5 linked regions of the Methanothermobacter thermautotrophicus str. Delta H genome follow. The protein of the gene in region 5 binds, or shares a complex with, the protein of the main gene of each other region. Links are inferred from orthologs where the notes say so. Each region holds a gene or a part of one and is shown on either strand. Other genes may lie near its edges. The genes, in order: MTH_RS06320, MTH_RS04965, MTH_RS06285, rpoB and MTH_RS00205.

Region 1 (6,170 bases), 1.2 Mb from region 5 along the record:
ATGAGAAGCATTGACAAACCAATTAGCAGGACATATGCCCGTTTCATTTTTCACATACCTCCGAATGATACTCATATTCCACACTTAATTTCTTCATGCCGCATACCTATATCCCACGCGCCGATACCAATCCATATAGCGATCACCATAGGTCTTACAGCGAGCATAATAATAGTCAAAGCCATCAGCATCCAGCGTACAAGCACAGCGCACCATTTGGGCTGTATAAGAGACTATATGGAATCCATAATAGGCACGGACACGCACAGGATACCAACCATGCCAATGATAAGAACACCGCCACTTCCATGGATGCCAATGTTTATGCCTCCATTTTTTACCTTTAATGTTCTGCATTTCCTCATCAGTCAGAGTTCTGTTGTCTGCCTGCACATCAGAGGTGGTATCTGTCAGGTTATTTATGGTTTCTGATGAGGTGTTCTCGTTGCTTTGATCTGTTTGATTATTTGTTTGTTCTGTGGTTCCGTTGACCTGTCTTGGATTATTAGGATCATTTATAACCAGTGCATATCCGCTGTAGATCTCAGTGAACTCTTCTATATTCATTTCGATGTTCCCGAGGCTTGGATCTGCGAGTTTGACCGTGTCATTGGTGATTCCGTTTATTACGGTGTAGTGTCCGGTGCCGTCATTGATGGTATAGGCGATCATGTTTTCTTTGAGTTCAGATATGTTTAGTTTCATGCCGGTTGCGTTCACTCCCTTGGCCCTGCTGGCTTCCAGGAGGCCCTGCATGGTGGTCCCGTCCTCGGTTGTTCCGGCAAGGCCTGCGAGTTCATCCTCTGTGGTGTTCACTCCGAGTCTCTGGAGGACGGTGACGAGTGCTGCGGGTCCGCAGGTGTAGTTCCTTGTCTGGAGGACCACACCCTCAGAATCCACTGTAACATTATGGGTCAGTGCACCCGCTACATCATCCCCCTGTGCTTCAAGGACTGTACAGTTGTCTGCAGCGGCTGAAGAGTTAACAGACACCGCGAGGAGGAGCACGACCAGCAACAGTATATACAAACCTCTCACTTTGGACACTCCCATTAACTTATAATAATTCTATACAAAAAACTCATATATATTACGGATCAGCTACAGCATATTACTTGAGGCGACAGTAAAATTTCATAGTAGGTATATAAACGGGGGACTCGCCATAAATCGATGGGCGATTAAAAAAACTGGAAAAACATGACACACCAGCTCAGTGGTGGTTATAAAATTTTTTTATTAAATCATGGCTGTTATCAGGACTATCTCCTCAAAGAAGTACCTCTCACTTGCAGTAACCGACGCATCAAAGCCCATATCTGCCAGTTTCTGGAGGGTCTTCTCTGTATCGGAGAGGGAGGACTGCACCAGCTGGACCCTCCCCCCAGGTTTCAGGTGTGCCGGGACCTCATCAAGGAACCTGTCTATAACCATCCTGCCGTCGGGGCCCCCATTCCAGGCGAGGTCCAGGACATCCCCTGTGGCATCATCCCCGGTGGCTGGAAGGTAGGGTGTGTTGAAGAGGATGACGTCAAATTTTTCGCCCTCAACCGGGTCAAAGAGGTCCCCCTGCAGGACCCTGAGTTCAACTCCATTGATAATGGCATTCTCCTGCGTGCACTTAACTGCGGCGGGATTCACATCGGTTGCAGTCACATCTCCCTTCTCTGATGCTCTTATGGCAACAAGTCCTGTTCCTGTACCTATTTCAAGGACACGATCACCCTCCCTGACATCCAGGTTATCTGCAAGGAGGAAGGTGTCCTCTGCTGGTTCATAGACGTTTTCGCAGGTCTTTATTTTAATTTCACCGTATCTTATCATTTTCATTTTGCACCGTCCTCATCAAGGATGAAGATATCCTCGATATGCTCCCTTCCCAGGGCCCTTGCGATCCTGTGGGCAAGGATGAGGGAGGGGCTGTAACGTCCCTTCTCAAGGGCTATTATGGTCTGCCTTGTTACCCCAACCCTCTCTGCGAGTTCCTCCTGGGTTAATCCGAGTTCCTTCCTGTGTTCCCTTATTAGTGTCCTCAATTCTCCCTCTCCAGCCGGTAGTTTGTCACGGATTTTGCAAGGACACCTGCAAGGAGTGCAAGTAAAATGAAGGGGTCGACGTGGGGCTTTCCCTGCAGGGAACTTGAGATGAGTTCTATGAACACTCCAATTACAAGCACTGGCATCATGGCCCATGCGGCGTTTCTTTCTGCTATGGCCTCATGGAGGTACTCCCTTTCATCCCTTTTCACCTTCCACATAACATCAAACATGTCCAGGAACATGAATGCAAGCCAGGCACCTGTCACATACATCCTTGTGGTGGTGTTGAGGGGAAGTAGCTGGATCCCGACGAGCAGCAGGAATACGCATGCAAGGTATACTGCGCCCTGCCAGGTTTTTATTGAGACTCCCCAGCCACCGTACTTTCTTCTACCGAACCACTGGGGTCTTGCTATTATCAAAACAATCACCTATGTAAAAAATAGTTTACATAATACTTATAGTTTTCTCAGGGATGTGCTGATGAAGGCCCAGCTCAGGAAGAACCTGAGAGATCCTCTATATGCTCTGCTATTTCAAGTATATCCTCTGGTCTCAGCTGAAAGACCCTCTTCTCCAGTATTTCTGGTGGAAGACCCCTCAGAACTTCATTAAAGCTCAGATCAGTCCTTATTTCATGGAATGATTCTCTGAGGGATTTTGAGGTTTTCTTCTTCCTGTGCTGGAAGAGTGCACGGCATACATCCTCTAGGAATGCCGGGGCCCTGAAACCCGTAGGTTTAAGGGTTACAACCGCAGATTCAACCCTGGGACGGGGGAAGAAACAGCCCGGTTTGAGGTAGTCAACTATTTCAACCTCTGCAAGGAAGTGCACCATGACCGACAGTCTTGAGTACTCCCTTGTACCCGGCTCTGCAACCATTCTCCTTGCAAATTCCTTCTGGTACATGAGAACAGCGAGTTCAAAGTCATGCTCCAGAAGCCTGAAGGTTATGGGGGAGGAGATCTGGTAGGGCAGGTTGGATACGACCTTGTTGAATTCTGGAAAATCAACCCTGAGGGCATCACCGACTATCACATCAACGTTATCCACCTGAAGCCTGTCCATCAGGATAGCTGCAATGAGGGGATCACTCTCAATTGCGGTGACATGACCAGCAAGTTCTGCCATTGGAAGTGTGAGGGTCCCTATACCCGGTCCTATCTCAAGGACCCTGTCATCTTCCCTGAGGTCAGCGTATTCAAGTATGCGCTGCCTTTTGACCTCATCTATGAGGTAGTTCTGGCCGAGGCTCCTTCTAAGCCTCACACCATACTTCCTCAGCACCTCCCTTGTCTCGGTGTAGAGCCCTGACATAAAAATAGATTCTAAATTTAAATTGAAGGATCAGCCCCTCCTCTTCTGGGGCGGTCTTGTGAATATGTTGTACTTACGTTTTCCCCGTTTGGCGCCCTCAACATCCAGTTCCATGAGGACCCTCCTGACGATGAGTTTAACAGGGTCTGATAACATGGGGACCCTGTTCTTTATGTCCTCGAAACTTTCAAAGGGCTTCTCCTCACGGGCCTTGAGGATATCCCACATGTGCTTTTTACCGATTCCTGGAAGAAGTTCAAGCTGGTGAAGCCTGGTACTTATGGGTCCAGCCTCGTTGAAGAACTTTACAAACCGGTCCTCATTTGATTTTATTATCTCCTCAACGACGTAGGGCAGCTCAACCCTGGCGGTGGCTGTGAGTTCATTGTGACGGAGCCTCCTGTTTATACGGGCGATCTTGTCCCTTTTACCCTTACCGATGTAGACCTCCTCGTGGATTTCAAGGTCCACGTCCGGTCTTGGTGTTAACTCCAGGAGGGTGAACTCATCCTTACCCAGTGCCTGGGCAACAGGCCTCTTCTTGAATGTACCGAACCCTTCGCTCATGTAACCAAGTGGAAGGTAATCCAGTATGATAGCGTATTCTTCCATGAAATCACATACTCTACTTTTTTCAGGTCAGATATTATTTTTATTCGACCCGGTATTTATCTATTACCTCGAGTATGCCTGGAAGGTCATCAGCCTTTATGGGAACCCTCTCCTTGGCAAAGATTAAACGGAGGTCGGATATGTCCACCGGCATTATATCTGCAATTTTAACAGCATGCCTCCTTTTGATGTTGGGGATGTCCATCAGTTCCTCCACCAGCTCCCTGCTCTTTTCAGGGTCAAGCCTTGAAAAACGGGTTACATGGTCAAGGACAAGGTTCTGCTCGTATGTGAGTTCATGGTCTTCCCCAAATTTTTCAAGGATTTCCTTAACCTCTGCCATAGAAACAGGTTCACTTTCCAGAACCTTTTTCCCGATCATGGGAATCACTCTTGCATCTGAAGGTGCTCTGGCCTCACAACAAGCTGTTTATCCTTGTTACCATCCTTCAGGGCAACAACATAGGATTTACCCATCATCCCCACAACTCGACCGGTTTTACCATGGAAACGCGGGTGTGGCTGGCCCCTGTGAATGCTAGGGTCGATGATGATGTGTACAAGGTCACCCTCATTGAAGCTCTGGATCTTCCTTGTTATGGGGTTGGACCTGCCTGGCCTTTTAACCTTCTGAAGCTTGTGTCTTGTTTTACTTCTGAAACCTCTTGATCTTCTCATTCTTTAACCTCCATAAAAAGCCTTCAATGGCTTGTAACAGTCACTAAAACTTTACAAGAATCAGATATCTAAACTTATAAGTTCTCTATTTAATATCTCCATTAATATATATTTTTCCTTATCATGGCTATTCTGCATGGGACGCAGTGTTTTATTTTTTCGATCATCTGCTTAATCTTTTTCTGATGGTTCATCACCGACCTCAAGGACATCAAGGGCCACGCACCTTGCAGGGACCCCCAGAACACTGCTCACACTTGGTTCTGTACGTCCCGAATCCCCTGAAATAAGCTCCTTTATGTAGAGGCCGCCCTCACCCTTTATTATCAACTCAAGGCAACCATCCAGCAAGTTCCATGATATTTCCAGGACTCTCCTCTCTCTGACCCTGTCAGCCCTGCGGTGGGAAACTCTCACAGGGGTCCGCTGTTTTATGATGTCAAGTGACCCGAGTCTCTCAAGGTCCTCATCAGTAACGTCTCCATCCAGTTCAACCAGGGCCCGGTAAACCTTGTACCTGCTCTGGGATGAGTCCTTCAGTTCAACCTTCCTCTTCCTTGTGGAGAATCTGAGGCCCTCAACCTCAACCATGCCCTGGGCCCTGCGGTTCACCTCCTCCTCAAGGGATTCAGGGTCCAGGTTCCTCACCCGGGGTTCCCTTATCTCCAGGACAAAGGGTCTCCCTGTCCCGAGCATCCGGACGTCCACATCCTCCCTGCCTGAGCCATGGAACCTTGCATCACGTCCCTGGCTGGCCTCCAGGATGGGCCCGGCTATGAGCTCCTCCACAGACGTGGGATACATCTTACCGGTGTAATTGCACCTCTCACAGCCCCTCCCCCTGCACTTCCTGCAGGGCCAGCGGGTCTGGGGTATTCCCCTAACCAGCTTGCGGTACCTCCCCTCAAGGAAGAGGGGGTTTATCTGGATCCAGACCCTGATGTCCCCCCTGAAGTCCACCATCACCACGAGGTCGGGGTCCTCAAATTCTGCGCTGCAGCCCAGCAGTTTGACAACCCTCTTACCAAGTTCACGGTTGAGATCCCTTTTAAGCCCCTCAGTCTGGATTCCGAGGCGCTTTCTGATCTCATCATCAAGTTCCACCATTTTGGGGGGCAACCTTGTACCCACAAGTACCGAAGAGTATTCAAGGCCAAGTTCATCCACCTTCTCCTTAACCATCCCTGCGGCCTCATCAATCCTGTCAAAGACGTCACCGCATATCATGCATGGCCCGGATAGTTTCAGCGAGAATTTCTTCTGGAGCTTCTCACCCCTCAGACGGTTCCCTGGCCCTTCAACCAAATCAACAAAGTGCCTGCCAAGGCAGTGCAGACATATTCTGGACTCTGTGATTTCAAGCAGTCCTCCCAGTCTCTGCTGAACATCCATGGTTATCCCCTGATCTCTGCCCTTCAGGATGCTATCTCATGAACTGCCTCATGAGCTGGCCCATGGGTCCGCCCATTTTTCTCCTTCCAAGCCCCTTCATGGCCTTTTTGGTGACCCTGTAGTACTTCAGG
Region 2 (6,206 bases), 930 kb from region 5 along the record:
GAGAGTGTACCCATGTAACTTGTCCGGTCCAGCAGCTGGCTCACACCTGCCCTTCCACCAACCCAGTTACCGGTTGCAATGGCGTGCTTGAGGTTCTCTGTCAGCACGTCGGATCTCACAGCCTGTTTTACGGATGGTTCCTTACCCCTGGCAAGGCTCCTCTCGAGCTGGTAGCTCATATCCCTGCTCAGGCTTGTGAAGGCCACCCTGAGGAGGTCCTCCATGAGGTCGCCTGAAACCCTGAGCCTCTTGTTTGTGTAGTGGTCCTTGTCGTGTGGCCTGCGCTCCCCTGATATGACCTGAAGGAGCATCTCGGTCATCTCGGCAAGGTATGTTGCCTTTTCCAGCCTCTTTTCGGGTTCTGTTCCTATGTGGGGCAGGAGGTAACGGTCTATAACGTCTTCAGCCCTTTTTATACGGTAGTCCTCGGTCATCCCCTTGGCGACGCGGTTACCGATGTACTTTATGGCGCTCCTTATGAGGTATTCTCTCCGGTCCTCTTCATCGAGTTCCTTCATCTCCTTTTTATTGAGGTTGAGCCTGTCGAGGGAGACCTGTATATCGTCTGCAGCTATCATCTGGTAGTTGAAGTCGTCTGATATGCTGGTGATGATTTCCTGGTCAGTTGCAAGTCCAAGGGCCCTGAGGAGTATGACGAGCGGGATTTCCCCTGGAACGTAGGGGAAGGATATTCTCAGGAAAACACCGGTCTTCCTTGGCTTACGGTACTCCAGGGATATTCTGGCCCTGAATCCACTCCTTATGGATGTTACTATTGCCCTTGCTCTGTTCTCGTCCTCTTCACCGATTCTTTCAAGGATTATCTTGTTGGGAGCTATCTCCTCCATCGTGACGATGGACCTCTCTGATCCATTAACAATGAAGTAGCCTCCAGGGTCCGCGGGGTCCTCTCCCTTCTCCATCAGTTCCTTCCTGCTGAGGCCATGGAGGTGGCATATCTCCGATTTCAGCATCACCGGCAGCTCACCGATGTATACCTTTTCGAATTCCGTTTCAGGTCCCCCCTCCTTGAGGAGTCTCATCTCCAGGCTCATGTGGGCTGAGTAGGTGAGGTTTCTTAGCCGGGCCTCTGTGGGATATATCTTGCTCTTTGAGCCGTCAGCCTCCTTGATGAAGGGCTTCTCTATGCTCACCTTTCCTGTTTCGACCCGGTATTTTCCCTGTTCCAGTTCAATGGGTTCGCTTGTATCTATTATTTCCTGTATGCGGTTACTTACGAAGTCGTTGTATGAATGGATGTGGTGGTCCACCAGATCGTATTTATCAAAAAACGCGTCTACCAATCCCCATGCACTTTTTTTCATGGACTTCCTCCAAAACAAATTAGATGATGAAATGATCCTGCAGTGTTGATCTTAAAAACTAGTCCTGAACAAGCCTGTAGGTTACGAATTCCTCTGCAGTCGGACTTTTACGGATTATTTTCACTATATCCCCCCTTTTAGCACCTATGGCCTTGGCCACAGGGTCTGTTGTTTTTATTTTTGGAAGCTGTTCTGGATGCGCATCGAGTTCTTTCAGCACCCTCTTTGCTTCAGATTCATTCAAAATCACGTGTTCCGGAACCAGCTGGTGTTTCAAGATCTCCCTCTTCACAATTCAGTCCTCCAGATAAAAAGTCACCGTAAAATTAGATAGCGGGCCCGACGGGAATTGAACCCGCGACCACTTGGTTAAAAGCCAAGCGCTCTGCCAGACTGAGCTACGGGCCCTCAGGAAACGCCCTGGCCGGGAATTGAACCCGAGTCGCGGGCTCGACAGGCCCGCATGATAGCCCCTACACCACCAGGGCAAGTCTCTAGAATGAGAGCATTCCATTGTTCTCTAGTTACCTGCTTATATACTTTTCCATTCCTATATGACATGCATGCTATGAGTTACATTTTTCTAGTATTTAAAGCTTTCACACCATTGGTGGAGTCCCGCCTGCCGGACTTGAACCAGCAACCCTCGGATCTACAGTCCGATGCTCTGCCAATTGAGCTAAGGCGGGTTGATATACATCATTGGACATCATTGGACATGATGCATATTTAAGCTTTGTGGATGGGACCACCCGGATTTGAACCGGGGTCTCAGGCTCCCAAAGCCCAAAGGATCGACCAAGCTACCCTATGGTCCCTTTTTGAAGCCCCGGACGGGAATTGAACCCGCGACCACGAGATTACAAGTCTCGCGCTCCACCAGACTGAGCTACCGAGGCATTTCCAATGTTAGTAACTACTCATTTATATAGTTTGTGGTTATGGGTGCCTGGATTCCTCAAGCACCCTGACTGCGGGAAGCTCCTCACCTGCAAGGAGGCTTATGCTGGCACCGCCTCCACTGCTGATATGGTTTATGCTGTCCTCAAAGCCCATCTTCACTGCTGCAGCAGCAAGGTGACCCCCGCCGATTATTGAGAAACCTTCTGAAGAGGATATTGCATTCAGTATGTCCTCGGTTCCTATGCTGAAATCAGGGTTCTCAAATACGCCTGCCGGTCCATTGGCAAAGAGGGTCCTTGCCTCACGTATCCTCCTGGCGTAGAGCTTTATGGTTTCCATTCCGATATCCTGTATCGGATGGTTGGGTATCTTTTTCACAGGAACATCAACCCTCTTGCCGTCCCTGCATACTGCAACATCAACGGGTACAACTATCCTTTCAGGGAAGCGCTTCTTCAGTTTCTTCGCCACCTTGATGAAGTCACAGTATCCCCTGCTCTTGATGAAGTCCATGTTCACCTTACCGATCTTAACCCCGCATCCCGCCAGGAATATGTTGGCAACAAGGCCCGTTGTCAGTACAAGGTCTGCGCTACCGTTTTCAAGGACGTTCTTCATGACCATGATGGAGTCATCAACCTTCACCCCGCCGAGAACATAGACACAGGGCCTTTCAACATTCTCAAGGGCACCCTGAAGTGTTCGAAGTTCCCTCTCCATCACACGACCCGCAGCTGACGGTACCCTCAGGGCGAAGCCAACAAGGGAGGGCTGGGACCTGTGGGCTGCCGCGAAGGCGTCGTTGATGAAGTAGTCCAGGAGGGGCGCCAGCTTCCTAACAAGGTGTGTCTCCGCCTGTTCCTCAGGGTCTCGCTTGAGCACCTCCTCGGAGTAGAAGCGGACGTTCTCAAGGAGGATTATCTCACCATCACCCAGTCCTGAGATGTTCTCCCTTGCAGCGGATCCGAATATATCCTCAACGTACTTAACGGGCCTCCTGAGTATCCCGGAGAGCGCCCTGGCATGCTGCTCCAGTGTTGTGAAGTCATTCTTCCCGGGTCTGCTCTGGTGGGCCATCACAACTGTCCTGGCACCCCTATCTGAGAGTTCCCTTATGGTCTCTGCATGGAGCCTCATCCTTGTATCATCGAGTATTGTCCCATCATTGGGGTCCACAGGCGAATTTATGTCCACGCGGACAAGGACTGTCTTTCCTGTGACTTCAATGTCATCCATGGTTTTAAATTTAAAGGACACCGGGATCACCATCAAACCTTACTTACAAGATCCAGAAGGGCGTCCCGTGGGCTGTCAGCCAGGATGATGCCTGATGCAAGAAGAACACCCTCGGCCCCCAGGTCAACAGCAGCCTTCATGTCGTCTCCTGTGGATATTCCGGCGCCACAGAGCACACTGACCTCAGGGTTCACCTTCTTCACAGCATCAACACTTCCCGTTATAACCTCAGGTTCGGCCCTTGACACAGGTATTCCGGATCCTATGAGTTCAGGGGGTTCAACCGCCACGAAGTCCGGTCCCAGGGCGGCGGCAGCAGCAGTGGTCATGACGTTGTTCGTGCATACCACGGACATCATCTCAAGTTCCTTCATCCTTGATATCACCCATTCGATGTCTGCAAGTTGCATCCGCTTTTCTGAATGGTTTATGAGGGTTCCTGCTGCACCTGCGTCCCTGGCGCACTCTGCAAGGATGCTCCCTGTGTGTCCACCAGCATCAACGGCGTCAATGTGCTGTGCCAGCACCGGTATTTCTACAGCATCACTCACCCGGTGGAGGTCCATGTGCTGCGGTGCCACAGCCATGTTAACACCGGTCTCATCTGCGACATCCCCGCATATTGATGCAAGTTCGAGGGCTCTCTCACCTGTTGATTCGAGGTATGTTTTAAAATTCAGTATGACAATGGGTGTGTCCTTCAACTCCAAATCCTCCAGCATGATTAATGGGATATCTCATAGTATGGTTGAGGTGTATTATAAAATATGCTGTGACATCCGTGCGGGAGTTGTTGAAGGGGTTCATGAATGAATTTGCCTGTAATATCCAGCGCATCCCCACATAGTGAAGGTGTTAAATGCAGAAAGCTGTTGGATGATGTTAAACCAGTGAAAAATTAAATTGTAAACATTATACTACATGTTGTAGGTCTTCACAACGCGTGTTGCGCGACCGCAGGTTGCAGTATAATGTTTACTACCGTAACGCTTGGTTACCAGTGACGGTTCAAAGCTCGTCCACCTGCCCTCAGAATACACGTGAAGCCATCGGTGTCTTGATGATGATGAGGTGGCACCCTGCACGACCTTCACCTTGTAGCCGTTTGCTGCAAGTTTCCGGGCAGACCAGTCAGAGAGTCCCCAGCAGTCCCCATAGCCTGTCTTCTCAACGCCTTCAGCTGTGTGTGGCCCGCCTGATCTGTGATTAAGGTTCCTGTTAATGTAGGATGCAAGCTTCTCAAGCCCCTCATCGCCCTGGAGATTGTTAAGCTCATCAGAGCTTATAGCCCTGGTGTATGCTTTTCTTGAGGTTGTACTGTAGGTAGCACGGCTCCTGTATTTCTTCTTTGTCTTTGTCTTATAGGCAGCCTTTGTCCGGTACGTGTACTTCTTTTTTGTCTTTGTCCGGTAGGTTTTCTTTACCGTACCCTTGGAAGCATGGACCTTGCTGTATCTCTTGTACTTCTTGTACTTGGATGCTGCATCAACCTTTGGGAGGGATGTGGACTTTGCTGTTATCTTATCGCCACTGGAATCTTGAAATTCCAGCTGTCCTATGGGTATGGTACTCACTGCTACTGCGAGTGCAAGTAGAGCGAGGTAACGCGAGTGTCTCTTAATCTTACCGCCTCCACTGATGGCAGGATCTACCCGCCGACCTTACCATGAACCTTAATCACATCACCACTATATATAAACCTTTGTTTCCGGAATAAGACAAAAAGGCTTATATAATGCTTTTTTCAGCATTCAGAGGATTCTAATCATGAATTGATAATGGCGCCCCAATACTCTGTTAAAAGGTTTTATTTTTTCCAAAGAATGAATATGGGGCCCTAAAAAAATCTGAAAGCCTTTTAAATTAAATCAGCACCTCACGCACACCTAAGCACATTTTAATGAATTCAATTCCATCAGGGGCTTTTAAGAGAGCTTATATGGCAAAACCAGAGATTATAAAGCCATTTAAACACAGACCTTTTAATACTAAGCTTATATTTATTATTAACCCACATTCCTGTCTGTCTGGTGTGGCTGATGTAAGGGGGGCTAACAGGAGGTCATCTAATCGCAGCGGTTCCTGTGTCTGGCATATATATTTGAATAAGAAACATTTCATAGCATCATTCCATCAGAGAACCTGCTGGCATATATTTAAATGGAGCTGCAGAAATCATATCAAGGGCAGAACATCTGAAAAAATGTTAGAGATGGGTTGGCCATGTACCTGGAAGAATCTCAGAGAAAAATGGAGAGGATGGGATACCGCTTCGTGGGAGAGCACGGACATTCAGCGGTTAAAACCTGCCTCTGGACAAAGAAGAGCATAGTCAATGAGGGAGTATGCTACAAGGAAAAATTCTATGGAATCAGGAGCCACAGATGCCTCCAGATGTCTCCAAGTGTGCCATTTTGCCAGCAGAAATGCCTCTTCTGCTGGAGGGACCTCTCATCAACAGGGACAGCATGGGAGGGCCCCCATGATGAACCCGCAGATATAATTGATGGGGCCATAGAGGCACAGAGGAAACTGCTATGTGGATACCTCGGCAATGAAAGGGCAGATAAAATCAAGGTGATGGAGTCACAGGACCCGACAAATGCTGCCATATCACTTGCAGGGGAACCAATGCTCTACCCTGACATGGATGGTCTCCTGAGGGAATTTCACAGGAGAAACTTCACAACATTCCTTGTAACCAATGGCCTGGCACCCATGAACCTTGAAAAACTTTCAGAG
Region 3 (6,374 bases), 1.2 Mb from region 5 along the record:
AACTATTGTTGGGATCACCTTATATAATTAAGAGTGGTGGATGGGCTGTGCCATATAAAGGTCACAGGGTGGTGGGCGGCAGATCCTTTGAGGACCTATATTAAGATCCTCAATCATATCTAGATAATGAATTCAATTTTCAACAATCCCGATGCGTGATCGAAATGCTTGATAAACTCAAGGAAAGCCTCAGAAATTCACCTGTGATTAAGAAGGGAGAGTATGACTACTTTGTAAACCCTGTAACCGATGGCATACCCCTCACCGAACCCGAACTCCTGGAGGAGGTTGCAGAGGAGATAGTGAGGAGGTTCAGACCTGAAGCGGATAAGATAATCTGCATAGAGGCCATGGGCATACACCATGCAACGGTTCTATCACTGAAGACTGGAATACCCTTCGTCGTGGTGAGGAAGAGAAGGTACGGCCTTCCCGGCGAGGTTGCCGTCCATCAGATGACAGGATACAGTGAAGGGGAACTCTACATAAATGGTGTTGATAGTGGAGACAGGGTCGTTGTCATTGACGACGTTGTGAGCACTGGGGGGACCCTCCTGGCGGTCCTGGAGGCCCTCAGGGAGATGGATGTTGATGTCAGGGATGTTATAACAGTCATAGATAAGGGTGAGGGATCCAGGGTCGTGAGGGAAAGGACAGGTTTCACTGTGAAGAGCCTCGTGAAGGTTGATGTTATCGATGGCAGAGTTAAGGTTGAGGATATCCCTGCCGGGGGGCCGCATGATTAAATGTCACTCTACAGGCTTGAAACTGAAAGGGTCATCGGGGAGATAAGGAAACGTAATGCAGGGGTCGTGGGCCTTCAGTTCCCTGAGGGACTTAAAATGAGGGCAGTTGAACTTGCAGAGCAGATAGAATCAGAAACAGGCGCAACTGCCGTGATATCCGCAGACCCATGCTTCGGGGCATGTGATGTTTCAGATAGAAAAATGAGGGACATGGTTGACCTCATAGTCCACTATGGACACACACCACTCCCCCTCGACTATGAGGTCCCTGTGATATTCATAGAGGCCGCATCCTCAGTTGAGGTAGGTGAAGTCATCAGGGAGGCTGCTGACAGACTTTCCGGCCACAGGAGGATTGGAATTGCAACAACAGCACAGCACCTCCACCTCCTTGACCAGGCAAGGTCTCTCCTTGAGGAGAGGGGCTTTGAGGTCGTCACAGGGGAGGGTGTTAACACAGCCAGGGGCCAGGTCCTGGGATGCAATTTCTCAGCCATCAGGGGCACCGATGCAGATGCCTACCTTTTCCTTGGAAGCGGGAACTTCCACCCCCTCGGCATAAAACTCTTCACCGGACGCGAGGTTGTGGTGGCTGACCCATATCATGGCGAGGTGAGGGACATTGAGGAATTCGCAGACAGGGTCCTGAGGGTGAGATTTGCGAGGATAAGCAGGGCATCGGATGCCAGCAGGTGGGGGGTGGTGGTCTCATCAAAGGCTGGACAGATGAGGTTTGAGCTGGCCCTCATGGTTAAGAAAAAACTTGAGGAGGCTGGAAGGGAGGCCCTCATACTCCTCGCTGAGAACATCTCACCGGCTGCACTTCTCCCCTTCAGGGAACTTGAGGCCTTCGTGGTAACTGCGTGTCCCAGGATAGCCATAGATGACTCACAGCTCTACGATAGACCACTCCTGAACCCATCTGAACTGGAGATAGTTCTGGGAGAGAGAAGCTGGGACGACTACACACTGGATGAGATAATACACGGATAACCCTTTATCTGGTGTGGTATCTACAGATAGGCCAGTGTGCGGCTGGCTCTCATGCATGGTAATCAGAGGCATGGTAATCAGTGGACAGATGTGCAGTATGGTTTTGTAGTAAGATTCGGAGGCATGGAGTAATCGATCTGTGAACGTCGCATGCAAAAGCATATATATAATCAGATCTAACCATAGATCACTGTAAGGTAAGCATTGTTTTTACCTTGAAGAGGTGAATGGATGAAAGTTAAATCTGGGGATATGGTTTTTCCCGGAGATTTTTTGGCTGTAAGCGAAGAGGTCCTCCCCTCTGAGGGGACCTACGATGAGGATGGTAAGATAAAATCCCTTGTCGTTGGAGAGGTTTCAAGGGATGACCGGAATAAGAGCATAAAGGTAATATCAAAGCTGAACACACCACCAACACTTAAAAGGGGTTCAAGGGTCATTGGAGAGGTCATTGATGTAAGGGGTCAGCGGGCCCTTGTGAGGATACACAGCATCAAGGGCAACAGGAGAGCCCTTGCAACATACTTCGTTGGAGGAGTCCACGTTTCACAGGCAAGGAAGGGCTACCTTTCAAAGCTAACAGACGCCTTCAGGATAGGGGACATCGTGGAGGCAAGGGTCACAAAGATCATGGGCCTCGATGGCATAGATCTACAGACATCAGGCCGTGACCTTGGGGTTATCAAGGCAATGTGCACCCGCTGCAGGCACTTCATGGAAGTGAACGGCAGGGACGAGGTCAGGTGCCCGAACTGTGAAAACCGGGAAAAAAGGAAGCTATCAGTGAATTATGAAGGTTAATCACTTAAGGGGTAATTCTAATGGAAGTCATTCTGGATAAGAGAAATGAGATGGAGATAGTATTCGAGGGAGAAACACACACCCTCTGCAATGTATTAAGAAGCATCCTCATGGAGGATGAAAAGGTTAAGGCAGCAGCATACTCGATAGACCACCCAATAGTGGGGGAACCACAGCTATATATCAGGGCAGGAAGCCCGAAAAAATCACTCAAGGCAGCAGCCGAAACCCTGAGGGATAGATGTGATGAATTCAGGCGCCTCATAGAGTCCCTGTGAACTATTTTTCCATGGAGAACCATAATTTCAGGCAGATAAAATCTGAGATAAGGATTCTTGGCATAGATGATGCTCCATTCACCCCCAGAAGTGAGGAGGATGTGCTTCTGGTCGGCACCGTATTCAGGGGCGGGCAGTGGCTCGACGGCGTCCTCACAACCACGGTGAGGGTGGACGGTGACGATGCCACAGAGCGGATCATCGAGATGGTGAATGGATCAAGGCACCTCAACCAGCTGAGGGTCATAATGCTTGATGGGCTGACCTTCGGGGGCTTCAATGTTGTGGACATAGTGGAATTATCAGAGAGGACCGGCCTTCCCGTTATAGTGGTTGTAAGGAAACATCCAGATATGGAAAGAATAAAGAGGGCGCTCAAGCACAGATTTTCTGACTGGAAGGCAAGGTGGCGCAGCATAGAGAGGGCCGGTAGAATCCACAGGGTTGAATCCAGGGAACCCCTCTACATCCAGACTGCAGGCATTGAACCTGATGACGCCGCAGAGATTGTCAGGATATCAACGACCCGCAGCTCAATTCCAGAACCACTGAGGGCGGCCCACATAATTGCCTCAGGAGTCACGTTAGGAGAGTCCAGGGGCAGCGCCTAGAAATAGATGCCTGCAGGAGGAGTCTGGTTTGAAGACACCCATGCTCACGGTGGACGTTATCATAAGGTTATCAGGGGATAGAATAATCCTCATACGGAGGGGCAGATCACCCTACAGGGGTTCCTGGGCCATACCTGGAGGATTTGTGGAATACGGTGAAACTGTTGAGGATGCAGCAAGGAGGGAGGCCCTCGAGGAGACAGGCCTTGATGTTGAAATCAAGGACCTCCTCGGGGTCTACTCCGACCCCCGGAGGGATCCCCGCGGGCACACCGTGAGCGTATGCTTCACCGCGAGGGTAGTGTCCGGTGAACCGGAGGCCGGTTCAGACGCTGCAGACATTGGAATATTCCACATCGAGGATATAGATGATCTTGAACTCGCATTTGACCACCGGAAGATTCTGGAGGATTTCAGGAGCAGATACCGGGAATAGATTGATGAGGAATGCACCCGTGTTCCACTAAAAAATCATTCTGCAGCATATCATGACCTTCAGTCACAATCAAAATTATTATAAATGTCCTTGTAGAAAAACTTTAGAAATCAAAAAGGTTTCAGTTTCTCTGACCAGGAGGAAGAAGATGGAGTTTTGTCCTAAGTGCGGAGCTGTAATGTTTCCATCCGAGGGAAAATTTAAGTGTCAGTGTGGCTATGAGAAGGATATCACAGATAAGCTCAAAGACAAGTACCGCGTCTCAGAGGAAGTTGAGGCAAAGGAGACCATAATATTCACAGGTGATGATGTAAATACCCTCCCAACAACGAGGGTTGAATGCCCGAAATGTGGTAACATGGAGGCCTTCTGGTGGCTGCAGCAGACAAGGAGGGCTGATGAATCAGAGACACGGTTCTTCAGATGTACCCGCTGCAAGCACACCTGGAGGGAATATGACTGAAAAATGGTGAGCAGATGTCTGATGAAGGCCCCGATGATGGTAAGAAAGGCAGGTATTCAGAAAGGCTCAGGGGTTTCCTTGCCCGGGTATGGGAGGAGTTACAGGAGGATGAATCAGAGCACGGCTTTCCGGTGACCCTCATAATGGAACACCGTGACGATATACTGAGGTACAGTGCAATGGTACTTGGTGTCATGCTTTTGCTGACAGGTATCGTCACCATAATGGGGTCATCTGACCGTGTTGTTGACAATGTGGTCTCAGGCGAGAACACGGTCATCGCAGCATTCCTCATCCTCACGGGTCTCCTGCTGGTGGGGGCCTTCATGGTCCATAGCATCATAGGGGGCACACCCCTTGAGGGGTTCTATAAACAGGTGAAGAAGGCTGAAAGAGGGGAAGAGAAAGAAGAAGAGGAATAGTATATAAATCATGACCCCAATATCTAGCTATATAGGATAAGGAGGACGAAAATGTTCAAGGCAGAATTGAATGACCCTAACATTTTAAGGACGAGCTTCGATGCCATATCATCCATCGTTGACGAGGTTCAGATACAGCTTAGCGCCGAAGGCCTGCGCCTGGACGCCCTTGACAGGTCCCACATCACATACGTGCACCTCGAACTGAAGGCCGAGCTTTTCGATGAGTACGTCTGTGATGAACCAGAGAGGATCAACGTGGACACAGAGGAACTCATGAAGGTCCTCAAGAGGGCAAAGGCAAATGACAGGGTCATACTCTCAACCGACGAGGGAAACCTGATAATCCAGTTTGAAGGGGAAGCAGTAAGGACATTCAAGATAAGGCTTATCGACATCGAATATGAAACCCCAAGTCCTCCTGAAATTGAGTATGAGAATGAGTTCGAGGTGCCATTCCAGCTCCTCAAGGACTCAATAGCTGACATAGACATATTCTCAGATAAGATAACCTTCCGTGTAGATGAGGACCGTTTCATAGCCTCAGCTGAGGGAGAATTTGGAGACGCCCAGATTGAATACCTCCACGGCGAAAGGATAGATAAACCTGCAAGGAGCATATACTCCCTTGATAAGATCAAGGAGATGCTCAAGGCAGACAAGTTCAGTGAGACAGCAATAATCAACCTGGGAGATGACATGCCCCTCAAACTGACCCTGAAGATGGCAAGCAAAGAGGGTGAACTCAGCTTCCTCCTTGCTCCAAGAATAGAGGCAGAGGAATAACTTAAAGGTGAGGAATGGGGTTGGACGAATTCTTTCAGAAACTGAGGAGGATTCAGAAAAAGGAGAGATCTGAAAGCGGCCTTGCAAGGGTGGGGGATGACTTCTATGAGAGGGTTCACAGTTACATAGAGGACCTCCTTGACGCCGTTGGCAATGACCCCTTCGCCAAGGAACACTACCTCATAAGGGACACCCAGAGGATAGCCACGGAGATCTGCGAGAGAAGGGAGCACAAGATAACTGATAGTGCCGTCATGAACGTCCAGAGGTCATACCACCTCTTCAATGGCAGGCCACAGTTCGACCTCCAGGATACAACCCCCCTCAACATGACACCAGAGGAGGAGGAGCTCTACTTTTCACTGGTAGAAACCCTGAGGGAATTCAGGGCGAGGATAATCCCCTCAATAGATGTTGAATCCGGTACCAGGGATTCAGGGGCGAAAGATGATGCCCCCAGGAAGGACGTTCTGGATGGCCCTGAACTTCTCGCTGACCCCTCAAAATCCGTAAAAACCGATAAAGGGGTTAAAGGGCGGGAGGAGGATATTGAAACGGTGCTGATATTTGAGGAGGTACCTGCCAGAATAATGGGTGTGGATGAAAAGGTATACGGTCCATTCCGGCCGCAGGACATAGTCACGCTCCCATCACTGAATGCAAACGTCTTCATAAATGCAAAGAAGGGTCGGAGGATAAGGTATTCATAGGCAGCAGGCTTTAAAATGGTTAGATTGCTCTCCTATTCTCTGAAGATCAGGTACTCTGCAATGAAACTGATGGATCAACACGGATTAGCAGTTTAAGGTTCAGTGAACCACCAGGTGGTGTCACATAC
Region 4 (2,852 bases), 940 kb from region 5 along the record:
GGTGGCCTTCACAAGCCTGAGCAGGGATATGAGCTACCAGCTCGAGAGGAGCCTTGCCAGGGGTAAGGAACCATCCGTAAAACAGGCTGTGAGATCCGACGTGCTGACAGAGAACCTCAAGCACGCCATTGCAACCGGTAACTGGGTTGGTGGAAGGGCAGGTGTGAGCCAGCTGCTGGACCGGACAAGTTACATGGGTACACTCTCCCACATGAGGAGAGTCGTTTCACCCCTCAGCAGAAGCCAGCCCCACTTCGAGGCAAGGGACCTTCACCCCACACAGTTCGGTAAGATCTGTCCAAACGAAACCCCTGAGGGTCCAAACTGTGGTCTTGTTAAGAACCTCGCCCTGCTGGCAAAGATATCCGAGGGCTCAGATGCCAGTGAGGTTGAGGAGGTCATTAAAATGGGGGTTGTGAACTAATTTTCCACCGGGAGGCTGTTAAGTGAGTAAAACCAAAATTTACATTAACGGGAAGCTTATAGGAACCTGTGAAAACCCTGAAGAATTTGTTGAGGAGATGCGGAAAAAGAGGAGATCCGGAGAAGTCTCCCCTGAAATGAACATAACCCATTACCCTGAAAACCATGAGATTTACATATTCACAGACCCTGGAAGGGCCAGGAGGCCCCTGATCATAGTTGAGGACGGAGAACCTCTCCTCACAGAAGAACACCTTGAAAAGCTTGAAACAGGGGAAATGTCATGGGACGACCTCATAGCCGCTGGAATAATAGAGTACTTGGACGCAGAGGAGGAGGAAAACGCCTACATAGCCATGAGCCCTGATGAAATCAATGACGAACACACCCACCTCGAAATAGATCCCTCCACGATGCTCGGTATCTGCGCAGGTATCATCCCCTTTGCAAACCACAACTCATCACCGAGGAACACCATGGAGGCGGGGATGACCAAGCAGGCCCTGGGTCTATACGCATCAAACTATGACTTGAGGACAGATACACGTGCACATCTCCTCCACCACCCCCAGGTCCCCATAGTCAAGACAAGGATAATAGATGTGACAGGCTACGATGAAAGACCATCAGGTCAGAACTTCGTTGTTGCGGTAATGTCCTATGAGGGCTACAACATGGAGGACGCCCTCATACTCAACAAGGCATCCCTTGAGAGGGGCCTTGCAAGATCATCATTCTTCAGATCCTATGAGGCCGCCGAGAGGAGATACCCCGGTGGTCAGGAGGACCGCTTCGAGATACCAGAGAAGGGTGTCAGGGGCTACAGGTCAGAGAGCGACTACAGGCACCTCGATGAGGACGGTATAATAAACCCTGAGGCAGAGGTCTCATCCGGTGACGTCCTGATAGGTAAAACATCACCACCACGTTTCCTTGAAGAGATAGATGAATTCGGGACCGTGGCAGAGCGAAGAAGGGAAACATCAGTAACCGTGCGGCATGGTGAAAAGGGTATAGTGGACGCCGTTCTCCTTACAGAAACCGTCGAGGGCAGCAGACTCGCCAAGATCAGGGTCAGAGAACAGAGGCAGCCCGAGCTAGGTGATAAATTCGCCTCAAGACACGGTCAGAAGGGGGTTGTCGGCCTCATAGTATCCCAGGAGGACATGCCCTTCACCGAGGACGGAATAGTGCCCGACCTCATAGTCAACCCCCACGCCATACCATCAAGGATGTCTGTGGGACAGGTCCTCGAGATGCTCGCAGGTAAGGCTGCATGCATGGAGGGCCGCCGGGTTGATGGAACACCCTTCACAGGAGAGGACGAGGATGACATAAAGGAGGCCCTCAGGGCCAACGGATTTGAAACTGCAGGTGTTGAATCACTCTACAACGGCATAACCGGTGAGAGGATAGAGGCAGAGATATTCATTGGAGTGGCCTACTACCAGAAACTGCACCACATGACAACAGACAAGGTGTATGCAAGATCCAGGGGTCCGGTCCAGGTCCTCACAAGACAGCCGACAGAGGGGAGGGCCAGGGAAGGAGGTCTCAGATTCGGTGAAATGGAAAGAGACTGCCTTATCGCACATGGAGCAGCCCTCGCCCTTAAGGAAAGGCTCCTTGATGAATCAGACAAGTATGAGGCACTCGTATGTGCAGACTGTGGTATGATAGCAGTCTATGACAAGATAAGGGACAAGAAATACTGTCCTATATGTGAGGACTCAGAATCATTCCCTGTGGAAGTATCATACGCCTTCAAATTACTCCTCGACGAACTCAAGAGTCTCTGTATCTTCCCGAAACTCATACTGGAAGATAAGGCATGATAATGGATTTAAGGGAATAACAAAAAGGAGAGAATACCTTGAGAGGAATTTTAAAGAAAATTTCCCAGATAAACTTTGGCCTCATGTCCCCCGAGGATATCAGGAAGATGTCCGTCACCCAGATCGTCACCCCGGACACCTACGACGAGGACGGGTACCCCATAGAGAACGGACTCATGGATCCCAGGCTCGGTGTGATAGACCCCAGCCTCCGCTGCAGGACCTGCGGCGCCAAGGGAGGGGAGTGCCCGGGCCACTTCGGAAGCATAAACCTTGCAAGGCCGGTCATACACGTGGGATTCGCAGACACCATACACAAGATCCTGCGCTCAACCTGCAGAAAATGTGGGAGGGTCCTTCTCACCGAGACTGAAATCGAGGAATACCGTCAGAGGATCCTGGACGCCATGGAGAAGGAGGAAAGCCTCACACCAATAATAAAGGAGATATACGCAGAGGCGCGCCGCGATAAGTGCCCCCACTGTGAGGAGGAACAGGAGGAGATCAAACTCGACAAGCCCGTCTCAATCGTTGAGGGAGATTACAAGCTCACACCCAGTGAAGTGAGGGAGCGTCTTGAGAGGATAAGCGATG
Region 5 (6,174 bases):
ACTTGGACTACCTGTCAGGGGACAGAGGACAAAGTCAACATTTAGGAAAGGCTCCTCAGTTGGTGTGAGAAGGAAGAAGAGATAGTTAAGGAGATGTTAAAATGGGACACCCACGTAAGGCAAGGAAAAAGTATGATACTCCACCTCACCCATGGAACGCTGAAAGAATAAAGGAAGAAAACAGGCTCGTGGCAAAATACGGCCTCAAGAACAAGAAGGAAGTCTGGAAAGCAGAGACAATGGTGAGGAGATACAGGAGGGACGCAAGGTACCTCCTTGGTATGGCCAGTGAACACACAGGGAAGGAGAGGGAACAGCTCCTGGGCCACCTCGTCAGGACAGGAATACTCAACGAGGGCGCCAAACTCGAGGACGTCCTGGACCTCACAGTGGAGGACGTGCTCAGGAGAAGACTCCAGACACTGGTCCACAAGAGGGGACTTGCAAGGACCGTGAAGGAGGCCAGGCAGATGGTCATCCACGGCCACATAGCCCTTGACGGAAGGAAGATCGACGCCCCGGGATACATAGTTAAAAGGGGAGAAGAGGATAAGATAGGGTTCTACCCATCATCCCCAATGAAAAAACAGATAGAAGCAGCCCAGGACGCTGAATAATTTCAGGGAGAGATAAAATGGCTGAGAAGGAAAAATGGGGAATTGCAAATATTTACTCATCATTCAACAACACAATAATCACCATCACAGACATAACCGGTGCAGAGACCATAACACAGTGGTCCGGTGGTAAGGTTGTGAGGGCGGACCGTCAGGAGTCCTCACCCTTCGCTGCAATGGAGGCCGCAACAAGGGCAGCTGATGATGCAAAGGAGAAGGGCATCGTCGGCCTGCACATAAAGGTCAGGGCTCCTGGTGGAAACGGTCCAAGGACACCCGGACCAGGTGCACAGGCAGCCATAAGGGCACTGGCAAGGGCTGGAATGAGGATAGGTAAAATTGAGGATGTAACTCCCATACCTCACGATGGAACAGGTAGACCTGGAGGTAAGAGGGGAAGAAGGGTCTAAAATGGATATTGCTCTTAAGGAAAAAACTGATACCGAAATGGTCTTTGTGGTCAGCGGCGTCACGGTTCCATTCATAAACGCCATAAGGAGGATCTGCATGATGGAGGTCCCCAAACTGGCAATTGAGTACGTCAACATGTACAGGAACGACGCCAAGATGTTCGATGAGGTACTGGCCCACAGGCTGGGGCTTGTACCCCTTGCAGCTGACCCTGAATTTGCTGAATCCCTTAAAATGCCTGAGGAGTGCGACTGTGAGGAGTACTGCTCAGAGTGCAGTGTATCCCTCACCCTCAGGAAGAAGGGCCCGGGTGTTGTTTACTCAGGGGATCTTGTTTCAGAAACACCCGCAGTTAAACCGGTTTACCCTGACATTCCCCTTGTGAAGCTTGGAGATGATGATGAGCTTGAACTGGAGGCCGTCGCACAGCTGGGTGTGGGAAGGGAACATGCGAAATGGGAACCCACCACAGCATGCGCATACAAATACTACCCCAGGATAGAGTTCAGTGAAGACTGTGACGAGTGCCTTGAATGCATCGAGGCATGCCCGAGGGATGTTCTTGGAGAGGAATCAGGTAAACCCGTGGTTGTTGACCTTGAAAACTGTTCAATGTGCAAGAGCTGTGTCAGGGCATGTGATAAGAGGGCCATAGATGTGGGATACGAGGAAGGCAAGTTCATATTCAGGATAGAGACCGACGGATCAGTTGACCCAAAGGATGTTCTCCTTAAGGCCTGTGACATCCTCAGGGACAAGGCAGAGCAGGTAATAACATTTTGTGAAGGAGGCTAACCAATGGTAAGGAAGATTACCAAGACGAATCCCAATCTTATAAAACTCATACGTAATCTCAGGAAAAAATCATCCCAGGAAGGCGCAGCAATCTGGAAGGACGTTGCAAGGAGACTCGAAAGGCCCACAAGGAACAGGGCTGCAGTCAATATATCCAAGATAAACAGGCACTCCGATGAGGATGAAACAGTTCTCGTGCCTGGAAAGGTCCTTGGAAGCGGAAACCTTGACCACAGGGTCCAGGTTGTTGCCCTGTCATTTTCACAGACAGCAAGGGATAAGATCGAGAGGGCCGGGGGAGAGTGCCTGACACTCGGAAAAATTGTTGAAGAGAACCCGGCCATTAAGAACATAAAGATAATAGAATAAGGTGTTGCTCATGATCATCAACGGAGAAGGACATATCCTTGGAAGACTGGCAAGTGTCGTCAGCAAGAAGCTCCTTGAGGGGGAGGAAGTGATCGTCTTAAATGCCGAGAAGATCCTGATCACAGGTTCTAAGGAATGGGCATACGGCAAGTACAAGCAGAGGATTGACAGGGCCAGCATATCCAACCCCAGAAGGATGGGTCCCAAGTACCCCAGAAGGCCCGACGACATATTCAGAAGGACCGTGAGGGGCATGCTACCCTACAAGAAATCAAAGGGAAGAGAAGCCTTCAAGGGCCTCAAGGCATATGTGGGTATTCCACGTGAATTCAAGGATGAAGAAATGGTTGAAATACCCGATGCAAAGGCAGGCAGCATAAAAAAGGGAATGGAACTCGGAGAGATCTCAGAACTTCTGGGTGCTAGATTACAGATAGGGAGTGTAATCATGAAGAAGGTTATTCACACAAGCGGCAAAAGGAAAACCGCCATTGCAAGGGGGACCATCAGGGAAGGTAAGGGTAGAGTGAGGATCAACAAGGTCCCGGTTGAACTCTACACACCTGAACTTGCAAGGCTCAAGATCATGGAACCACTGAAACTTGCCGGCGACGTTATAAATGACGTTGACATAAACGTCAGGGTCGTTGGTGGGGGTATAGTTGGACAGGCCGAGGCTGCAAGGATGGTCATCGCCAGGGGACTCGTGGACTGGACCAGTGACATGGACCTCAAGGAGAAGTTCGTACAGTACGACAGGACAATGCTGGTGGGAGACCCCAGACGTTCAGAGCCCAAGAAGTACGGGGGCCGAGGCGCCCGTGCAAGGAGACAGAAGAGTTACAGGTAGATCAATCGATAACTTTATATATTTTTATTTTATAAACTAAAGAGTAGAATGATTCAGTATGATTCCAGTAAGATGTTTAAGCTGCGGAAAACCTGTATCAGCCTATTTCAATGAGTATCAGAGGAGAGTGGCTGATGGAGAGGACCCCAAGGACGTGCTTGATGACCTGGGTCTCAAGAGGTACTGCTGCAGACGAATGTTAATTTCACATGTTGAGACATGGTAGGGGACCGTAGGGTAGCTTGGTCCATCCTCCCAGCCATTGAAGAAGTTTCCGGACTTTTCAACTGGAACGGGGATGGTCAGCACCGGAACGCTGGAGACCCGAGTTCAAATCTCGGCGGTCCCATCAAATCGAATCCAAGAACCTCTATTTTAATGTTTTTCTTGGAGGCATATGCATATGGCGTCAAAAAAACTCACACGTTTTGAAAGGGCTAGGCTGATAGGTGCCAGGGCACTCCAGATATCAATGGGTGCAAGACCACTCGTTGAGATCAAGGAGTCACTGGACCCTGTTGATATAGCCAGAAAGGAACTTGAAAAGAAGGTCATGCCACTGGACGTTAGAAGAGACAAATAAACTCTAATAAACCACTATTTTTCAGTCTAGAGTTTATTATGAGGTGTTTTAATGGAAAGTATTATTGAAGATGTTAGAGTAAGGAAAATTCTTGACAGCAGGGGAAACCCGACGGTTGAGGTTGATGTTATAACCTGGAACGGCTTTGGAAGGGCTGCAGCCCCCAGCGGTGCAAGCACAGGTTCCAGGGAGGTTGCAGCCTTCCCATCAGGGGGGGTTGATGAGATAATAACAGAGGTCGAGGATATAATCTCCTCAGAACTCATAGGAATGGATGCAGTGGACCTCCAGGACATAGACCTCGTCCTAAAGGAGATCGACGGGACCGAAAATCTCTCATCTCTGGGAGGTAACACCGTGGTGGCTGTTTCAATGGCAACCGCAAAGGCAGCAGCATCATCCTACAACATGCCCCTCTACAGGTTCCTCGGCGGAAACCTTGCAACATCCATACCCTACCCCCTGGGTAACATGATAAATGGGGGGGCCCACGCAGGAAAAAACGCCCCTGACATACAGGAGTTCCTGGTTGTGCCTGTGGGTGCTGAGGACATAACCGAGGCGGTTTTCGCAAATGCAGCCGTCCATAAGAGGATAAGGGAGCTCATCCAGAAGAAGGACCCGTCCTTTGCAGGAGGTAAGGGTGATGAGGGCGGATGGGTGCCCAGCCTCTCAAACGGGGACGCCCTGGAGATACAGGCCACTGCCTGTGAGGAGGTAACAGATGAACTCGGTGTTGAGGTGAGACCATCGCTGGACCTTGCAGCGAGCGAATTCTGGGACCCTGAGATTGAGAAGTACGTCTACAGGCAGGAGAACGTCCAGAAGGACACAGGCGAACAGATAGAATTTGTTAAGGAGATAATTGAAACCTATGACATGTACTATGTCGAGGACCCCCTCCATGAGGGAGACCTTGAGGGTTTCGCCGAGCTGACATCCCTGGTTGGTGACCGCTGCATGATCTGTGGTGACGATATCTTCGTGACCAACAGGGAGATACTCAGGGAGGGTATAGAGATGGGTGCAGCCAACGCCATAATCATCAAGCCCAACCAGATAGGCACCCTCACAGACACCTACCTCACCGTCAAACTGGCCCTCGAGAACAGGTACACCCCTGTGGTTTCACACAGGTCAGGTGAGACAACAGATGATACCATAGCCCACCTTGCGGTGGCCTTCGGAGCACCCCTCATAAAGACAGGTGCAATAGGCGGTGAGAGGATAGCCAAACTCAACGAACTCATACGCATACAGGAAGAGATTCCATATTCAAGGATGGCTGATCTGCCATTTTAAATATTGAAACTTATTTGAGGTGATAGATTGTCAGAACTACTAATACCACTGGACAAATACCTTGCAGCAGGACTGCACATTGGAACACAGCAGAAAACAGCTGATATGGAGAAGTACATTTACCGTGTGAGATCAGACGGACTCTACGTCCTCGATATAAGGAAGACAAATGACAGGGTAATCGCGGCTTCAAAGTTCCTCTCAAAGTATGAACCCGATGACATCCTCGCTGTTTCAACAAGACAGTATGGACAGGAACCTGTGAGGAAATTCGGTGAAGTTACAGGTGCAAGGACCATACCTGGAAGGTTCATACCCGGTACACTCACAAATCCTAACTATGCGAAGTTCATTGAACCGGAGGTCCTGGTGGCCACAGATCCAAGATCAGATTCACAGGCAATCATCGAGGCCAAACAGATAGGCATACCTGTGGTTGCCCTCTGTGACACTGAAAACCTCCTTGGAAATGTTGATATAGCAATACCCGTCAACAACAAGGGACGTAAGGCCATAGCCCTTGTCTACTGGTTACTGGCAAGGCAGTTCCTCCGGGAGAAGGGCATCCTCAAGGAGGATGAGGACCTGGACATACCTCCAACAGAGTTCGAACTGAAGATCTAGAAGTGGTCATATGATAAGGAGACCTGCAGTGGCGGGAGCTTTCTATGAACGGGACCCCGCGGCCCTCAGAAGGCGCATTGAATGGTGTTTCGAGCATGAGCTCGGACCCGGCACCCTTCCGGCAGTGGGGTCCATGAGGAGGATAAAGGGGGTGATCGCCCCCCACGCAGGTTACATGTATTCAGGACCCGTGGCAGCACACGCCTACCATGAGCTGGTATCCGATGGAATCCCCGGGACCCTGGTGATAATCTGCCCCAACCACACAGGGATGGGGTCAGGTGTATCGCTTATGCAGCAGGGTGCATGGGAGACACCCCTCGGTACAGTGGAGATAGACTCAGAGCTTGCAGAAGCCATTGTGAGAGAATCAGGGATCATAGACCTGGATGAGACAGCACACCTCGCCGAGCACAGCTGTGAGGTGCATGTACCCTTCATCCAGTACTTCACAGATAACTTCAGGATAGTTCCAGTTACCATGTGGATGCAGGGCCATGAGACAGCCGCCGATGTTGGACATGCGGTCGCATCAGCCATCAGGGAAACCGGAAGGGATGCGGCTGTCATCGCAAGCACAGACTTCACACACTACAGTCCACAGGACATTGCTGAAGCCACCG

Evidence for each region.
Region 1: MTH_RS00205 (region 5) and MTH_RS06320 share a complex: the UniProt entries of both Methanocaldococcus jannaschii proteins name them as parts of the RNA polymerase complex. The link is inferred for Methanothermobacter thermautotrophicus str. Delta H from one-to-one orthologs.
Region 2: MTH_RS00205 (region 5) and MTH_RS04965 share a complex: the UniProt entries of both Methanocaldococcus jannaschii proteins name them as parts of the RNA polymerase complex. The link is inferred for Methanothermobacter thermautotrophicus str. Delta H from one-to-one orthologs.
Region 3: MTH_RS00205 (region 5) and MTH_RS06285 share a complex: the UniProt entries of both Methanocaldococcus jannaschii proteins name them as parts of the RNA polymerase complex. The link is inferred for Methanothermobacter thermautotrophicus str. Delta H from one-to-one orthologs.
Region 4: MTH_RS00205 (region 5) and rpoB share a complex: the UniProt entries of both Methanocaldococcus jannaschii proteins name them as parts of the RNA polymerase complex. The link is inferred for Methanothermobacter thermautotrophicus str. Delta H from one-to-one orthologs.

Annotation. Positions count from the first base shown.
Region 1 is NC_000916.1:1,192,491-1,198,660, reverse strand. The notes cover bases 2,681-5,421. They hold MTH_RS06320 (RNA polymerase Rpb4 family protein), read right to left. Parts: upstream 4,352-5,421; coding sequence 4,010-4,351; downstream 2,681-4,009. Other genes in these bases: MTH_RS06310 (tRNA pseudouridine(54/55) synthase Pus10), read right to left, coding at 4,819-5,421; MTH_RS06315 (50S ribosomal protein L21e), read right to left, coding at 4,357-4,647; MTH_RS06325 (DUF655 domain-containing protein), read right to left, coding at 3,388-3,969; rsmA (16S rRNA (adenine(1518)-N(6)/adenine(1519)-N(6))-dimethyltransferase RsmA), read right to left, coding at 2,681-3,357. In the rest of the region: MTH_RS09685 (hypothetical protein), read right to left, coding at 1-47; MTH_RS09405 (C39 family peptidase), read right to left, coding at 94-1,038; MTH_RS06345 (HemK2/MTQ2 family protein methyltransferase), read right to left, coding at 1,240-1,824; MTH_RS06340 (helix-turn-helix transcriptional regulator), read right to left, coding at 1,827-2,036; MTH_RS06335 (hypothetical protein), read right to left, coding at 2,033-2,470; more of rsmA, read right to left, coding at 2,536-2,680; more of MTH_RS06310, read right to left, coding at 5,422-6,039; MTH_RS06305 (signal recognition particle protein Srp54), read right to left, coding at 6,071-6,170. UniProt on the Methanocaldococcus jannaschii protein: DNA-dependent RNA polymerase (RNAP) catalyzes the transcription of DNA into RNA using the four ribonucleoside triphosphates as substrates. This subunit is less well bound than the others.
Region 2 is NC_000916.1:949,957-956,162, reverse strand. Bases 1-2,777 are described here. They hold MTH_RS04965 (DNA-directed RNA polymerase subunit H), read right to left. Parts: upstream 1,618-2,777; coding sequence 1,384-1,617; downstream 1-1,383. Other genes in these bases: MTH_RS04935 (phosphoglycerate kinase), read right to left, coding at 2,265-2,777; MTH_RS04970 (DNA-directed RNA polymerase subunit B''), read right to left, coding at 1-1,325. Outside these bases: more of MTH_RS04935, read right to left, coding at 2,778-3,464; tpiA (triose-phosphate isomerase), read right to left, coding at 3,497-4,186; MTH_RS04925 (transglutaminase domain-containing protein), read right to left, coding at 4,382-5,038; twy1 (4-demethylwyosine synthase TYW1), read left to right, coding at 5,688-6,206. UniProt on the Methanocaldococcus jannaschii protein: DNA-dependent RNA polymerase (RNAP) catalyzes the transcription of DNA into RNA using the four ribonucleoside triphosphates as substrates.
Region 3 is NC_000916.1:1,184,859-1,191,232, reverse strand. The notes cover bases 1,245-4,189. They hold MTH_RS06285 (DNA-directed RNA polymerase subunit L), read left to right. Parts: upstream 1,245-2,560; coding sequence 2,561-2,818; downstream 2,819-4,189. Other genes in these bases: MTH_RS06270 (transcription factor S), read left to right, coding at 4,014-4,189; MTH_RS06275 (NUDIX domain-containing protein), read left to right, coding at 3,458-3,865; MTH_RS06280 (DUF99 family protein), read left to right, coding at 2,815-3,429; MTH_RS06290 (exosome complex RNA-binding protein Csl4), read left to right, coding at 1,971-2,540; dph2 (diphthamide biosynthesis enzyme Dph2), read left to right, coding at 1,245-1,739. In the rest of the region: hpt (hypoxanthine/guanine phosphoribosyltransferase), read left to right, coding at 165-746; more of dph2, read left to right, coding at 747-1,244; more of MTH_RS06270, read left to right, coding at 4,190-4,328; MTH_RS06265 (hypothetical protein), read left to right, coding at 4,343-4,750; pcn (proliferating cell nuclear antigen (pcna)), read left to right, coding at 4,802-5,536; MTH_RS06255 (hypothetical protein), read left to right, coding at 5,557-6,246. UniProt on the Methanocaldococcus jannaschii protein: DNA-dependent RNA polymerase (RNAP) catalyzes the transcription of DNA into RNA using the four ribonucleoside triphosphates as substrates.
Region 4 is NC_000916.1:955,956-958,807, forward strand. It holds rpoB (DNA-directed RNA polymerase subunit B), read left to right. Parts: upstream 1-446; coding sequence 447-2,258; downstream 2,259-2,852. Other genes in the region: MTH_RS04970 (DNA-directed RNA polymerase subunit B''), read left to right, coding at 1-424; rpoA1 (DNA-directed RNA polymerase subunit A'), read left to right, coding at 2,297-2,852. UniProt on the Methanocaldococcus jannaschii protein: DNA-dependent RNA polymerase (RNAP) catalyzes the transcription of DNA into RNA using the four ribonucleoside triphosphates as substrates. The Rpo2 subunit (Rpo2N and Rpo2C in this organism) is implicated in DNA promoter recognition and in nucleotide binding.
Region 5 is NC_000916.1:18,013-24,186, forward strand. The notes cover bases 1,940-4,684. They hold MTH_RS00205 (DNA-directed RNA polymerase subunit N), read left to right. Parts: upstream 1,940-3,100; coding sequence 3,101-3,268; downstream 3,269-4,684. Other genes in these bases: MTH_RS00190 (50S ribosomal protein L18e), read left to right, coding at 1,940-2,192; MTH_RS00200 (30S ribosomal protein S9), read left to right, coding at 2,641-3,042; MTH_RS00210 (DNA-directed RNA polymerase subunit K), read left to right, coding at 3,446-3,625; eno (phosphopyruvate hydratase), read left to right, coding at 3,677-4,684. Outside these bases: MTH_RS00170 (30S ribosomal protein S13), read left to right, coding at 1-85; rpsD (30S ribosomal protein S4), read left to right, coding at 102-617; MTH_RS00180 (30S ribosomal protein S11), read left to right, coding at 635-1,027; MTH_RS00185 (DNA-directed RNA polymerase subunit D), read left to right, coding at 1,029-1,823; more of MTH_RS00190, read left to right, coding at 1,827-1,939; more of eno, read left to right, coding at 4,685-4,927; rpsB (30S ribosomal protein S2), read left to right, coding at 4,955-5,551; amrB (AmmeMemoRadiSam system protein B), read left to right, coding at 5,562-6,174. UniProt on the Methanocaldococcus jannaschii protein: DNA-dependent RNA polymerase (RNAP) catalyzes the transcription of DNA into RNA using the four ribonucleoside triphosphates as substrates.